4 regions of the Brevibacillus choshinensis genome follow, and region 4 is predicted to be linked to each of the others. Evidence: riboswitches for the same ligand, from Rfam matches in the RefSeq annotation. Region 4 holds a riboswitch; each other region holds the start of a gene.
What was found. A riboswitch is a leader RNA that binds a small molecule or an ion and turns the genes downstream of it on or off. The one in region 4 is predicted to bind S-adenosylmethionine.
Positions count from the first base shown of each region.

Region 1: linked by a shared signal. The riboswitch ahead of JNE38_RS02585 (homocysteine synthase) and the one ahead of JNE38_RS26585 (2,3-diketo-5-methylthiopentyl-1-phosphate enolase) in region 4 are both predicted to bind S-adenosylmethionine.
Region 2: linked by a shared signal. The riboswitch ahead of JNE38_RS02650 (methionine ABC transporter ATP-binding protein) and the one ahead of JNE38_RS26585 (2,3-diketo-5-methylthiopentyl-1-phosphate enolase) in region 4 are both predicted to bind S-adenosylmethionine.
Region 3: linked by a shared signal. The riboswitch ahead of metK (methionine adenosyltransferase) and the one ahead of JNE38_RS26585 (2,3-diketo-5-methylthiopentyl-1-phosphate enolase) in region 4 are both predicted to bind S-adenosylmethionine.

Region 1 is NZ_CP069127.1:469,264-472,715, forward strand. It holds gene JNE38_RS02580 (3D domain-containing protein) at 1-582, shown strand, start outside; gene JNE38_RS02585 (homocysteine synthase) at 671-1,972, opposite strand; SAM riboswitch class I at 2,066-2,173, opposite strand; gene JNE38_RS02590 (hypothetical protein) at 2,257-2,505, shown strand; gene JNE38_RS02595 (rhodanese-like domain-containing protein) at 2,862-3,173, shown strand; gene JNE38_RS02600 (SCO family protein) at 3,200-3,452, shown strand, end outside.
Region 2 is NZ_CP069127.1:481,732-485,183, forward strand. It holds gene JNE38_RS02640 (GerAB/ArcD/ProY family transporter) at 1-328, shown strand, start outside; gene JNE38_RS02645 (Ger(x)C family spore germination protein) at 309-1,469, shown strand; SAM riboswitch class I at 1,609-1,727, shown strand; gene JNE38_RS02650 (methionine ABC transporter ATP-binding protein) at 1,832-2,845, shown strand; gene JNE38_RS02655 (methionine ABC transporter permease) at 2,846-3,452, shown strand, end outside.
Region 3 is NZ_CP069127.1:5,694,956-5,698,407, reverse strand. It holds gene JNE38_RS28470 (S8 family peptidase) at 1-1,223, shown strand, start outside; gene JNE38_RS28465 (hypothetical protein) at 1,251-1,697, shown strand; SAM riboswitch class I at 1,751-1,851, shown strand; gene metK (methionine adenosyltransferase) at 1,986-3,197, shown strand.
Region 4 is NZ_CP069127.1:5,295,014-5,298,465, reverse strand. It holds gene JNE38_RS26590 (2-hydroxy-3-keto-5-methylthiopentenyl-1-phosphate phosphatase) at 1-396, opposite strand, end outside; gene JNE38_RS26585 (2,3-diketo-5-methylthiopentyl-1-phosphate enolase) at 393-1,607, opposite strand; SAM riboswitch class I at 1,703-1,857, opposite strand; gene JNE38_RS26580 (sigma-70 family RNA polymerase sigma factor) at 2,089-2,577, shown strand; gene JNE38_RS26575 (anti-sigma factor) at 2,561-3,452, shown strand, end outside.

The sequences.
Region 1 (3,452 bases), 1.3 Mb from region 4:
AAAAAACGTTTCAGGGCAAAATCATTTGTAATGATGGCGTTAGGTTTCTGCTTGGCAGTGATCTCAACACCGGCATTCGCTGCTTCCTCTACCTACCAGATTAAAGCAGACGACACCTTCTACAAAATTTCCAAACAGCATAATGTGCCTTTGGCATCGATTCTACAGGCTAATCCCGGAGTAGATTCACAGAACCTGCAACCGGGGCAGACGATCCAGCTGCCAGTTGCCAAACAAGTGAAGACAGCTTCAGGTCCAACTCGTCCTTACAGCAAAATAATCAAAGCTGTGGCGACCGCCTATACAGGATCCGCGAAGGAAAACGGCGGATGGGCAGGGGTGGATTACTTAGGAAACCCGCTCAAAGTGGGTACGATCGCAGTCGATCCAGATGTGATCCCACTTGGTTCCACTGTATACATCACAGGGTACAAGCATGGCGCGCTTCCTGCGAACGGTATGATCGCGAAAGCAACCGACATCGGTGGTGGGATCAAAGACGCGCGCGTGGACATTTATGTGCCTGGTCATGATGCAAGCGATTTCGGCATGCAAAACGTTCAAATTTATGTGTTGAAGTAGTTTTGTTCGAGCGGTAATAACCTGAAAATGATCGAAAGGGCCTCCTGCATTTCTGCAGAAGGCCCTTTTTGCGCTTCTTTTGTTTGAACTATGCCGTGACCTGCTTTACCGCCGCTTTCAACGCCTGCTCCAAATCCCCAATGATATCCGCTATCGACTCCGTGCCGATCGACAGACGGATCAACCCTGGGGTAACCCCCGCTGCTGCCTGTTCTTCCTCGTTCATCTGTTGGTGAGTGGTGCTCGCAGGATGGATGACCAATGACTTGGAGTCTCCCACGTTAGCCAGGTGGGAGAACAGCTTCACGGATTCGATCAGCTTTTTCCCTTCGTTCAAGCCGCCGCGGATGCCAAAGGTGAGGATAGCGCCAGCGCCTTGAGGCAAGTATTTCTGTGCCAGCTCATGATTCGCGTCGCCCTCGAGTCCAGGGTAGCTGACCCATTCGACAGCAGGATGGGAAGCGAGATACTGTGCGACTGCCAGAGCGTTTTGGCTATGACGCTCCATGCGCAGATGCAGGGTCTCCAGCCCTTGCAGGAACAAGAAGGAGTTGAAAGGAGCTACGGCAGCCCCGATGTCTCGCTGAAGCTGGACGCGCGCTTTGATGATGTAAGCGAGCGGTCCGACAGCTTCGGTGTAAACGACACCGTGGTAGCTTGGATCCGGGGTAGTCAGGCCAGGGAACTTGCCGTTGTTCCAGTCAAACTTGCCAGAGTCTACGATGATTCCGCCGATGGCTGTGCCGTGTCCACCGATGAATTTGGTCGTGGAGTGGACGACGATGTCTGCACCGTGTTCGAAAGGACGGCACAGGATCGGGGTGGCAAACGTATTGTCGACGATCAGAGGAACGCCATTCTCATGAGCAATGTCCGCAATGGCTTGCAGATCAGCTACGTCAATGCGCGGATTTCCGATCGTTTCGCAGAAAAAGGCTTTGGTATTCTCATTGATGTATGCCCGGAAGTTTTCCGGATTGGAATGGTCGACGAAATGGACCTTGATGCCAAGGCGCGGAAGAGTGTGGGCGAAAAGGTTGTAGGTGCCCCCGTAAAGGCTGCTGGATGCAATGACTTCATCGCCAGCCCCAGCGATGTTGAGAATGGAGAAAGTGATGGCTGCCTGACCAGAAGCGGTTGCCAGCGCACCGACGCCGCCTTCGAGCAGAGCGACCCGTTTTTCAAATACGTCCTGTGTAGGATTCATGATGCGCGTATAAATGTTGCCCATTTCTTTGAGCGCGAACAAATCTGCCGCATGATCGGTATCGCGGAAGACGTAGGAGGTCGTTTGATAGATCGGAACCGCGCGTGAACCTGTTGCGGGATCGGGCTCCTGCCCTCCGTGTACGGCAATCGTTTCCGGCTTCCATTGTTGCTGATCAGACATGACCATCTCTCCTTTTTTTCTGTGGGTATGATAAGGTATAAAAAAACGGAGCTATCCTCTGAGTAGAAGAAGCTCCGGTCATACACGGACTCTCGTTCATCTCTCAGAATCTATGGATTCTGCAGGAATTGGCACCTCGCATCGTTACATGCAGGTTGCCGGGCTTCGTCGGGCCTGTCCCTCCACCACTCTTGATGAAAACCGAAATCTGTTGTTGTCTTAATTGTATGAAAAGGAATACTTTACTGTCAATATTCAATAATTCAGTTATCAGGGAGGATTAAATGGGAATATCAGATAATCAGCAGCAGACAGGGAAAAAGAGCATGGCATTGCGAGCGGCGTGGATCATTCCGAACGTGCTTTGCTACTTTCTTCTTATCTATATGGGGGTATTTGTAGGCAAAAACGCTGAGCACTTGGAGGAGATCAATCGGCTGGCCATCTGGTTGTTTATGCTAGTCGTGATGTTCATGGTATCGGCGTTCGGTACGTTTCGTATCGTGTACTGGATCAAAAAAGGAAAGCTGTGAACGGAATCGGAATCAGCGGCCAAACAAAAAAGGGCACGTGCTGTGCCCTTTCTGTACGAAAGAAATTAGTCCTTTTTGATGGTTGCGTGAGTTCCGTCGCAATTTCCTTCTGCGTTTTTGGTTTGACCGCATCTACAGGTTCCCATTCTTTTCCCCTCCTTTTCTTCTCTAAATAATCATTATAGATAATTAACTAATTACATACAACTTGATTACGATTAGTAATAAGGTTATGCTGATTTTGGCAAGATTTCGTTTTTTGGACAAAGCGAGGGCTTTCGAAAAGCAGTAGCACGTATGATATGATTGGTTAGAAAACAAGCGGATATTTTTACATAGCAGGGGGTATTAGTACGATGAGTAATGGCGTAAAGGAAATAACTCCAGAAGAATTGCTGGCAAAGCTGGATGCCAATGAAGAGGTGCAAGTGATCGACGTGCGTGAAGTCGATGAGTGGAATGCCGGGCACATCAAGCAAGCCAAGCTGATTCCTCTAGGCTTTTTGCCGCATCGCATCGAGGAGCTGGACAAAGATGTTCCGATCGTGATGGTTTGCCGCAGTGGAGCACGCAGCCATATGGCAACCGAATACTTGACTGCACAAGGCTTTGATGCAGCAAACATGGTAGGCGGAATGCTGGCGTGGCCAGGAGAGAAAGAACTGTAAGGATAGGCAGGGGGAGGAAGTAAATCGTGAGTGAAAGCAAAGTGCAGCAGCAGGGAGGGGCTCTGCAGCGTCATTGGTTTACCGTGCTTTCCGGCGTGTTAATTCTGGCGATTGTCGGTGTGTTCGGGTACAACTACATGACCAAAGAGCAGATTCCTGTCATGAAAGCACTAAACGACTTTTCTTTGGATAACACCAACGGGTCCACGTACACTTTCTCGGAGGGAAAAGGGAAAGTACGCTTGGTTGAATTCATGTTCACCAATTGCCCGGATATTT
Region 2 (3,452 bases), 1.4 Mb from region 4:
GGAACGGTTCGAGTTGATCGCGATTTCCATTTGGCTGCTCGTGGTTCTCCCCAATATCATGGTCTTCATCTGGTCATCTGCACGCGGATTCAAGCGTCTCTTTGGGTGGAATTTGAGAAAGACGATGATTTTGATCGTACCCGTCATTTATTTCATATCCCTGCTTCTCGTAAGCCGAAATGAAATCAATAAATTGAACGACATTTTTGCCAAAATCGGCATGTATACGGCGTATTTGTACCCTTTCTTGCTTTTTGTGCTGGTCAAATGGAAGCAACGGAAAAGGCGCATGAAGGAGGGGACGGCTGATGCGACAGTCCACGAATAGTTCGTTTGGGACAGGCAAACGGTTTTTGAGCATGTGGTGTGCAGTGACCCTGCTGATCACGGGCTGCTCGGACAGGCAGATCTTCGACGAGACAGGGTTGGTGACCGTCGTCGGCTATGATCTGCAAAAAGACGGCAACACTCGGGGAACCATCGTCATGCCTTCGATCAATCCGGAAGCAAAAGAAAAAATCCAGTTGATTTCTGCTGTTGCGAAGACAAGCAAGGGCATCCGGGACCAGGCGAATTTACAGTCAGACAAGAGAGTGCTGGGTGGTCAGCTGCGTGTCGCTCTGTACAACGAGGCGCTGGCCAAACAGGGATTGGGAAGCATCGTTGACACTCTCTATCGGGATCCGTCCATCTCCAGCCGGCTGTATCTGTGCGTGTATGAGGGCTACACCTACGATTTGCTCACTTATCCGTACAAGGAACTGGGAAACATCGGGATCTACATGTACCGCATGATCGAGCAGAACGTGAGGGGGGAGAAAATCCCGTCTACCACGATGCACGAATTCTTCCGTGCTTACTACGATCACGGGATAGATCCGCAGCTACCCTACATCGTGAGAAAGGGAAACGAGATCCAAATCAAGGGAGTCGCTCTGTTTCAAGGCGATCGCTATGTAGGGTGGATCAGTCCCAAGGAGGCCTTTCTCATCAAGATGATCCATGGAAAGTTCAGGATTGGCAGCTACGACACGGCTGTTCCGTCCGAAGTGTTTGGCAAGCATGTGGAGCATCTGAAAAATAAAGCGAAGGATGTGCAGCTCGTTTTTGACACCATCTCTTCTAAATCGCGAGTCAAGCTGACGAAGGAGTCACCCGCCCACTTTGATGTGAAAATCAAGTTGAATGCGCGCATTTTGGAATTGACAGTCCCCTTGAAAGTGGATGAACCAGACATTTTGAGCATGATGGAACGAGCGCTGGAAAAAGAGATGGAGGGGAAGCTGCAGCGAATCGTGAAAAGAATGCAGGAGATGGATGTGGATCCGGCCGGGTTTGGGGTGATCTACCGAGCCAATCGCCGGGGAATGGGAAAGATGACGACCAGTGAGTGGCGGAAGATGTTCAAGGAGGCCACATTCAGGTTCAAGGTGGACGCAACCATCATTCGAAATGGTGTTATGGATTAAGTATCAATTAATTTGCATTGCAAAAAAACATTTTTTCCTCGTATTTCTATTGACGTACGTTTTTCAAAAGGGATATAATCCGATTTGTATCACGGAAACATTGAAATGCGAAATATGAACATAATATACGTGGAAATCTTTCTTATCAAGAGAGGCGGAGGGACAGGCCCTATGAAGCCCGGCAACCGGCCCAAGTCAATGACATGGGTGTCGCGGTGCCAATTCCTACAAGATTGAATGGATCTTGATAGATGAGAAGGGTGGATGCGAACGTTATAGACGTTGCAGCCCCTTTTTCGTTTGTTGAAAAAGGGGCTCATTATTTATCGATCATAGAAGTACTTGAATGGGAGGTGGACTCGTTGATTCAATTGCGTAATTTGCAAAAGAGCTATCAAGTGCAAGGAAAGACGATTCCCGCATTGCACGGGATCGATTTGACGATAGAAAAGGGAGAAATCTACGGGATTATCGGGCATTCCGGTGCCGGTAAGAGTACGCTCATTCGTTGCATCAATTTGCTGGAGCGTCCTACTGCTGGACAGGTGATTGTGGATGGGGTAGATCTGACCCGTCTGGATGACCAAAAGCTGCAGGAACAGCGCCGCCAGGTAGGCATGATTTTTCAGCACTTCAACCTGCTGTCTTCGGCAACGGTAGGAGACAATGTGGCGTTTCCGCTGAAATTGGCAAAGCGTCCAAAGCAAGAGATCCGCAAAAAGGTGGACGAGCTGTTGAAGCTGGTCGGGCTGGAAGCGCATCGGGACAAATACCCATCGCAGCTGTCCGGCGGTCAAAAGCAGCGCGTGGGGATCGCCCGTGCGCTGGCAAACGATCCAAAGGTGCTGCTGTGCGACGAGGCTACATCCGCACTGGATCCGCAGACGACCAATTCCATTCTGGCATTGCTGCTGGATATCAACCGCAAGCTGGGATTGACGATCGTCCTGATCACGCATGAGATGCACGTCATTCGCTCGATCTGCGACCGTGTCGGGGTCATTGACGGAGGTCGCATCGTTGAGTCCGGCAAGGTGCTTGAGGTCTTCCTGAAGCCTCAGCATCCGACCACTCAGGAATTCGTGGAGCAGGTAGCGGACTCATCAGAACTGCGTGAAGCAGTCGCTCATGAAAAAGCGACAAGCAATCGAACCATCGCACGAGTCACCTTCCTCGGAGAGCAAACCTATCAGCCGATTTTGTTCCAGACCATGCAAGAGACCGGTACGGTATTCAGCATCTTGCAAGGAACGATCTCGCGCATGAAGGATACACCGTATGGTCAGCTCGTTGTTGAGCTGGAAGGCGATGCACAGCAAAGCATGCGTGCAATTGAAACGCTGCGGCAGCGCGGCCTTGAAGTGGAGGTGATTTAAATGGGATTGACGCTGGAAAATGTGGACTGGAGTGAAATCGCAGAAGGTACCGGGGCAACGCTAACCATGCTTGGGTTCTCTACCTTGTTTGCGGTATTGATCGGTTTGCCGGTCGGTATCATCCTGTTCCTCACATCTCGGGGTCAGCTTTTGGAAAATCGCGCGTTCTACTCGATCGCTTCGATTGTCGTCAATATCTTGCGTTCCGTACCCTTCATCATTCTCATGATCCTGCTGATTCCATTCACCAAAGCGATCGTGGGCACATCCTTAGGCGTGCTGGGGGCAATCCCGCCGTTGGTCATCGGTGCGGCTCCGTTCTTCGCCAGACTGGTAGAGACCTCTCTGCGTGAAGTGGATAAAGGCGTGATCGAAGCGGCTCAATCGATGGGTGCCTCCAACTGGCAGATCGTATGGAATGTCCTGCTGCCCGAGGCGCGGTCCGGTCTGATCGCGGCGATTACGATTACGACGGTAACGCTCGTATCGTACACCGCCATGTCCGGGGTTATCGGCGGCGGAGGTCTGGGTGACCTGGCGATTCGCTACGGCTATCAACGCTTCCAGACTGATGTCATGATTGTTACTGTCGTGATTTTGCTCGTGT
Region 3 (3,452 bases), 400 kb from region 4:
TCAGTGTAAACGGCAGCTTCCATACCGATGGAGACCAGGACTGGTTTTCCTATTACGTCCGTGAATACGGACATCTGGATGTGACCGTGACGCCGGATAACAAGCGTATGGACCCTGTTCTGGCGATCGGAAAACAGGACCAGGGAAAAAGCACGATATGGGATCCGCTATATGACAACGGGGATCGTGATGACCCGACAGAGCGGGCCCAAAAAGAAGTTTCGCCCGGCAAGTATTTCTTGCGGATCAGCGAGTATGAGCAAAACTCGGTGAATGGGGAATACCGCTTGGACCTCAGCTTTACACCTGTGAAAAAAGATGTGAACGAGCCTAATGATACATATCGTCAGGCATCCCAGTTAGCCGGCGGGACCGTCATGACCGGAACTTTGCCGACCGCCACCGATTCTGACTGGTTCCAATTTACTGTCAGTACGGAATCATACGTTTATGTTCGAGCTCCTTTTGTTCCGGTCTCATCCGGTGTGAGAATCGCCTTGTACAATGGGAATAACTTCAACTACGCCTTGGCTTCGACCAATGAGGTAGCGGAATTGTCCGATCAGGGCAAGGAAATTTTAGGGCTTCGTCTGAAACCTGGGAAGTATTACATCCGTCTGAATAGTGGAGTTCCCTTTAAATATGATTCGTATCGGTTGACAGTGAATCAGCAAATGTTGGTTGGCGGATACCGCGATATTTCCACTCACTGGGCGCGTTCGGAGATTGTTCGTCTGAGCAATCGTGGCATTATCAAAGGCTTTAGCGATGCGACATTCAAGCCCAACCAAGCGGTAACTCGCGCACAATTTGCCACCATGCTCATCCAGGCGATGCGGTCAGATGGACTTCCGGTAGCTTCATCCTATACCGGCAAAACGACCTTCCGCGATTTGTCCAAGAAGCACTGGGCTTACAACAGCATGGGGATCGCTTATCAGGTCGGGATTATGAAAGGCTACCCGAACAAGCAAATGAAACCAGATCAGCCGATTACACGCGCCGAGATGGCCTCTATGATTGCGCGGGCGCATAATGTGTTGTTGTACAAGCGCAGCACGTCCAGCTATCGGGATGTACCGACGACTCACTGGGCTTCTCCGGCGATCGAAGCACTCACTTCGAGAAATTGGCTGAACGGCTACGGTGCAACGTTCAAACCGCAAGGAATCGCCACGCGGGCAGAGGTCGTAGTACTGATTACGAAGGCTTATAAATTCTAATAGCGACATCTGGGGAGGTAATCATTGATGAAACCAGTCACAAAGGGCTTGCTTGCAGCAGCGATCGGAGGTACGGCACTGTTTGCCTCTCAGGCCATGGCAGATGGAGTAGGCGGCGTACCGGGGTCTGTAGATGATCCGGTCGTAACCAAAAGTTATGTGGATCAGCAAATTCAGGCAGCTGGCGGCGGTGGGAGCACGCTGACGGTCGTGGAGGTAAATCCTGGACAGACACTGTACGGGTTTGAAGGCACTGAATTTATTGTCCGCACGGGGAAAGTACAAGCAGTAGCGGGCAACAAAGGCGACGGCCTGACAGACCTGACAGCTGGCGTAGACCTCAAAGGAGGAGCGGTCGTAGGCACGAATCACCTGCTGCTGATCGCACGCTCCGATAACCGCGGCTTGCGGCTTGCGTCCAATTACGACGGCGTTTCCCACATCATGGTTCGCGGAAAGTATGAGCTGCGGTAAAAGTCTATTGACACCATAGAAAAAAACAATTATTCTATAATCCGTAATGGATACTCTTATCCAGAGCAGGCGGAGGGACTGGCCCCATGAAGCCCGGCAACCGACTAGAGCGGTGCTAACCAGCAGAACGGACATCTGTTCTGGCCGATAAGAGGATGAAGGAAGCAAAAAGCGCTCAAACCTTTTCCTCCGACTTGTTGGAAAAGGTTTTTTTATTGCGTTTACGTCGATAAAATCCTGACTCGGCTACCACACTATTTGTATGAGGTCAAAGGAGGTAATTTTCTCATGGCTTTGCAAAAAGGTCGTCGTCTGTTCACATCTGAATCCGTAACCGAAGGACATCCGGATAAAATTTGTGACCAAATTTCCGATTCCATTCTTGATGCCATTCTGTCCAAAGATCCAAACGCGCGTGTCGCTTGCGAAACATCCGTAACTACGGGTCTCGTACTGGTTGCTGGTGAAATCACCACCAACACTTACGTAGATATCCAAAAGCTGGTTCGCGAAACCATTCGCGGCATCGGCTACGATCGTGCAAAGTTTGGCTTTGACGCAGACACTTGCGGTGTCATCACTGCAATCGGCGAACAATCCGCTGACATTGCGCTGGGTGTAGACCAGGCTCTGGAAGCGCGCGAAGGCCAAATGACTGACGCTGAGATCGAAGCGATCGGCGCTGGTGACCAAGGTCTGATGTTTGGTTTTGCTTGCAACGAAACACCTGAGCTGATGCCATTGCCAATCAGCATGGCTCACCAATTGGCTCGCCGTCTGACTGAAGTGCGCAAAAACGACACGCTGTCCTACCTGCGCCCGGATGGTAAGACACAAGTAACGGTTGAATACGATGGCGACAAACCAGTTCGTATCGACACCATCGTCATTTCTACCCAACATGCTCCTGAGACTACTCTCGAGCAAATCAAAAAAGACCTTGTCGAGCACGTAATCAAGCCTGTTGTTCCAGCAGAACTGCTGGATGCAGACACCAAGTACTTCATCAACCCAACTGGCCGTTTCGTTATCGGCGGACCACAAGGGGATGCTGGTTTGACTGGCCGCAAAATCATCGTAGATACCTACGGCGGTTATGCACGTCATGGCGGCGGTGCGTTCTCCGGTAAAGATCCGACCAAAGTGGACCGTTCCGGTGCTTACGCAGCTCGTTATGTAGCGAAAAACATCGTGGCAGCTGGTCTGGCTGACAAATGCGAAGTCCAAGTGGCTTATGCAATTGGGGTAGCACAACCTGTTTCCATCGCAGTCGATACATTTGGCACAGGAACTGTTTCCGAGGAAGATCTCGTGAAACTGGTTCGCAAGCACTTCGACCTGCGTCCTGCTGGTATCATCAAGCAACTGGACCTGCGTCGTCCGATTTACAAGCAAACAGCAGCTTACGGTCACTTTGGCCGTAACGACCTGAATGTTCCTTGGGAGCAAACAGACAAAGCGGATGCACTGAAACAAGACGCTGCAACATTGGCGAAATAAGAAGTAGCCGACGAAAGAGCCTAGTTACCATGCTAGGCTCTTTTTTTGATCAGTTCTCCGCCCATTTATTGGGGATTGGCATACAAAGGATTTTGTAGGACTATGTCGAATCTTCTTATGGGGAAGTAAGGAGGGGTTTTTTTGCCGAACAAGAGGCTCTTCCTAATTGTGTTTGTTACCTTTTTATTGATTATTATGACGGCAGGCATCATGGGAAGGGGACAGGAAGAAAAAAGAAATGTCCCGGAAGTGCAA
Region 4 (3,452 bases):
GGTGATCTTATCGCCTGAAAAATCGCTGCCGTTGCAGTAGATCGGGACGTCCTTCAGATCGAAGGGAGCCAGGATCGGATCCACGAAAAAGTCGATGCCGCCGCTAGTCACCAGCCACTCGATGCCTTCTTCCCGGCAGTAGCGCACGAAGTCGGCAAAGCCCGGCCGGATAGTCGCTTCCGTCGTGATATAGTCGACGATCTGATCGCGCAGGGAGGAGGGAAGGAGCTGAAATAGCTTCCCTACTCCTTCCTGCACGCTGATTTTTTGCGAAAGAATCTGCTCGGTCAACGCTTCCCACTCGGGGGGCGCAAACTTGCGGACAATGGCCACGATGTTGTCCTTCTCGGTAATCGTTCCGTCAAAATCGCAGAACAGTACGAGCTTCTTGCTCATCGTCCGCCACCCCACTTTTCGAGGGCGATGGAGAGCTCGGGGGAAGCAGCTGCAGCCTCTTGCAAGGTTTGGCCTGCTGTCACTGCTCGGATCGCGGCGACGAATGCCTGTGCCCCTGCAGTGGCACCGCCTGGGTGGCCGTGGATGCCGCCGCCGGCATTGACGATCTGATCCAATCCGAAGTCAGCGAACAGCTGTGGCACGAGTCCCGGATGGATGCCTGCGGAAGGGACCGGGAATGAACGGCGAATCCCATCCAGTGGCGCTGTCAGATTCTTTGCCAGCCCCAGGGCTTCGTTTTTGTCCAAGGCAACGTTTCCGTACGGAGATGGGAACAGAACCAGGTCTGCCCCGGCGATGCGCATCAGTTTGCCGAGCAAGAGAGGGGTCGCGATGCCGTAATCGGGCGATGGATAATACGCTCCGGCCAAAGCAGGGTGAGCCATGATCGGAACGTGTACGTCCGGGGCGGCCGCGAGTCGGTGCAGGGCATCGAAGCCAAATGCCAATACGTTGAACAACAGGCAATCGGCACCTGCTTCTACGGCACGCTTCGCCTTTTCGTTCAGTTCGTTTACAGGTCCGGTCAAGTTTGCCGCGTAGAGAACGGGCTTGCCGATCTGCTCCTCGGTCTCGATCGCGATCTGTTTAAACGCTTTGATCCGCTCGAGGAAAGGAGCGCGTTCATCCGCAAAGAAAATTTCGTCATCTTTGACCAGGTCAACGCCGCCTAATGCCTGAGCGCGGAATTGCGTCTTCAAATCATCGAACGGAAGGCCGAGGCACGATTTGAAGATGCTCATCAAAAGGGGGCGGTCGTGCGCATCGAGACGTCCGCGCAGCCCTTCAATGCCGTATTTCGGACCCGGGAATGTACCGAGGAACGAGTCCGGAAACTCGATGTCGATCAGTTTGATTTTTCCGTCCATGGAAAGCTTGCCGAAAATGCCAGTCAAAAGGGACGGGATGTCATTGGTGAAGTTGCGTGTCGGGTAGCTCACGGTGATCAGGCCGCGCGTTTCCCCATTTTCCAAAACTTCCAATGGAGTTGCGCTGACGGCTTCGCCCAGGTAGGGTTTCAGTTCGGCTTGCTTGGCGGCAGGCAATTCCGTCCAGGAACCGACGGTCATCCCTACAGCGATCGATTCCGCTTTTTTGTTCAGGTCCTTTGCTTGCGTCAAATAGGTAACGAGGATACGGTGCTCACTCATTGCTAGGACTAATCCTCCTTTGTAGATCGGGAAAATAAAAGAGCCTCCCCGGCGATCAGGGAGGCGGTTGTCGACTATAAGAGCGTCTTCGTCTCCTCTCATCTCTCGGGTTCGTCGATAGACAGGGAACATCTCCCCGTCTCGACTCTCATCCGTTGGAATTAGCACCGTTTCGCCCTCTAGATTAGATAGAGTAGCGCCGGTTGCCGGGCATCATAGGGCCAGTCCCTCAGCCAGCTCGCGATAAGAGTTATGTGGTTCACACGAATGTGATGTGTGTGCGATATTTTCATGATATGACGTTCAGAAGCGGGAGTCAAATTGTTTTTTAATGAGGAAAATTGGATAAAACACCCTGGGTAATTCTGGTTTGCACATAAGTGTAGAGAAAAATGGAGCGGCGAGGTGAAACTTTTTCCAGCGAAATGCGTGGTATGTAACGAAAGGGTGTGGAACCGTTGGGAAAGTAGGATTGGAGGACGTGTATCGCCTGCACGTGAACGATATCTATCGCTATCTTCTCCGGCTGACCCGGGACGCGAGACAGGCAGAGGACCTGACGCAGGAGACCTTTTTCCGCGCCTTTTCGTCACTGGACGATTTTCACGGGGAAAAAGTGAGGCCTTGGCTATTCAAGGTGGCATACCATGCCTTTGTCGATTGGCATCGCAAGCGGGTGAAAAGGCCCGTGCAGCTTACCGAGCAAATTCCGGAGCGGGTAGATGCGCAGGCAGTCGATCCGGCAGACGCGATGGTTCGCAAGGAGATGTGGGAATCGGCGCAGCTTTCTCTGGAGCGGCTGCCAGAAAAGCAAAAACAAGTCATTTTACTGTCCGCCATGCAGTTTGGCTATGCGGAGATTGCCGATGTGCTCGGAATCGATCTGGCGGATGTCAAGCGCTCACTGTTCCGGGGAAGGCAAAAGATGCGAAGGATGTGGAGGGAAGAAGTCGATGACGAACCAAAGTGATGATAGCCGGGAACAAAAGCTGCTGGCTTATTTGAGGGGAGAACTGGACGAAAGAGAGGCGCAGAAGATCAGGGATGAGATAGCGGACGACGAAGAATATGCGAGTCGACTCGAACGGCTTCTGTTGGGAGAATCAGACGGGGAAGCATTGTTGCAACAGGCAGAGACCCTTACGGAAAAACAACAGCGGTCGATCATCCGCCGGGGAAAGTGGAAGATGCGCTTGACCAATTCTGCCTATACATTCGGCATTTTCTTTGTGCTTGGAGTTGCTGCGACCATTGCGAATGGATGGATCGGCTCATGGATGTACGATGATCTGTTCCGGGTCACCAGGGACATGGTCAATTTCACTCAGCCTGGTGTCAGCGCGGGTAGCAGCGGATCGCAGGTCGGAGGGCTGTATGGGCAGATCAAGATGGAACTGCGTGAGCAAGTGGGTGCAGAGCAGCAGAATATCGGGTTCTTCGAAAATACCAACATCTTGTGGAGTATCCATGCCGAACCGAAATGGGCAAACGGAATCCGGGAGACCAAGCTGTTTTTCCGCTATCCGACTGATGAGAAGATGACCGAGGAGGAGACGGCTTATCTGCGGACCCCTGCATGGAATGCGATGAACAAGCTGCCAGAGGGAACAGTGAGCCAGCTTGCCATTTCTTTTGATCACCCAATCACGTACGAAGAATACAACAAACGGATATCACAGCACGTGTTCTCGCACAATGCGGACACGGTATGGTTTGCCGTAGACACGGGAGTCGAGCTTGATGAATCAGAGCACGAGAGCGGCAATCTCCTGCTGTCGGCCGGAGATGTATGGGGGTTTTCCGAACGGGTGTTGGATTACGGCGACAGCCCGATACGCGTGAATG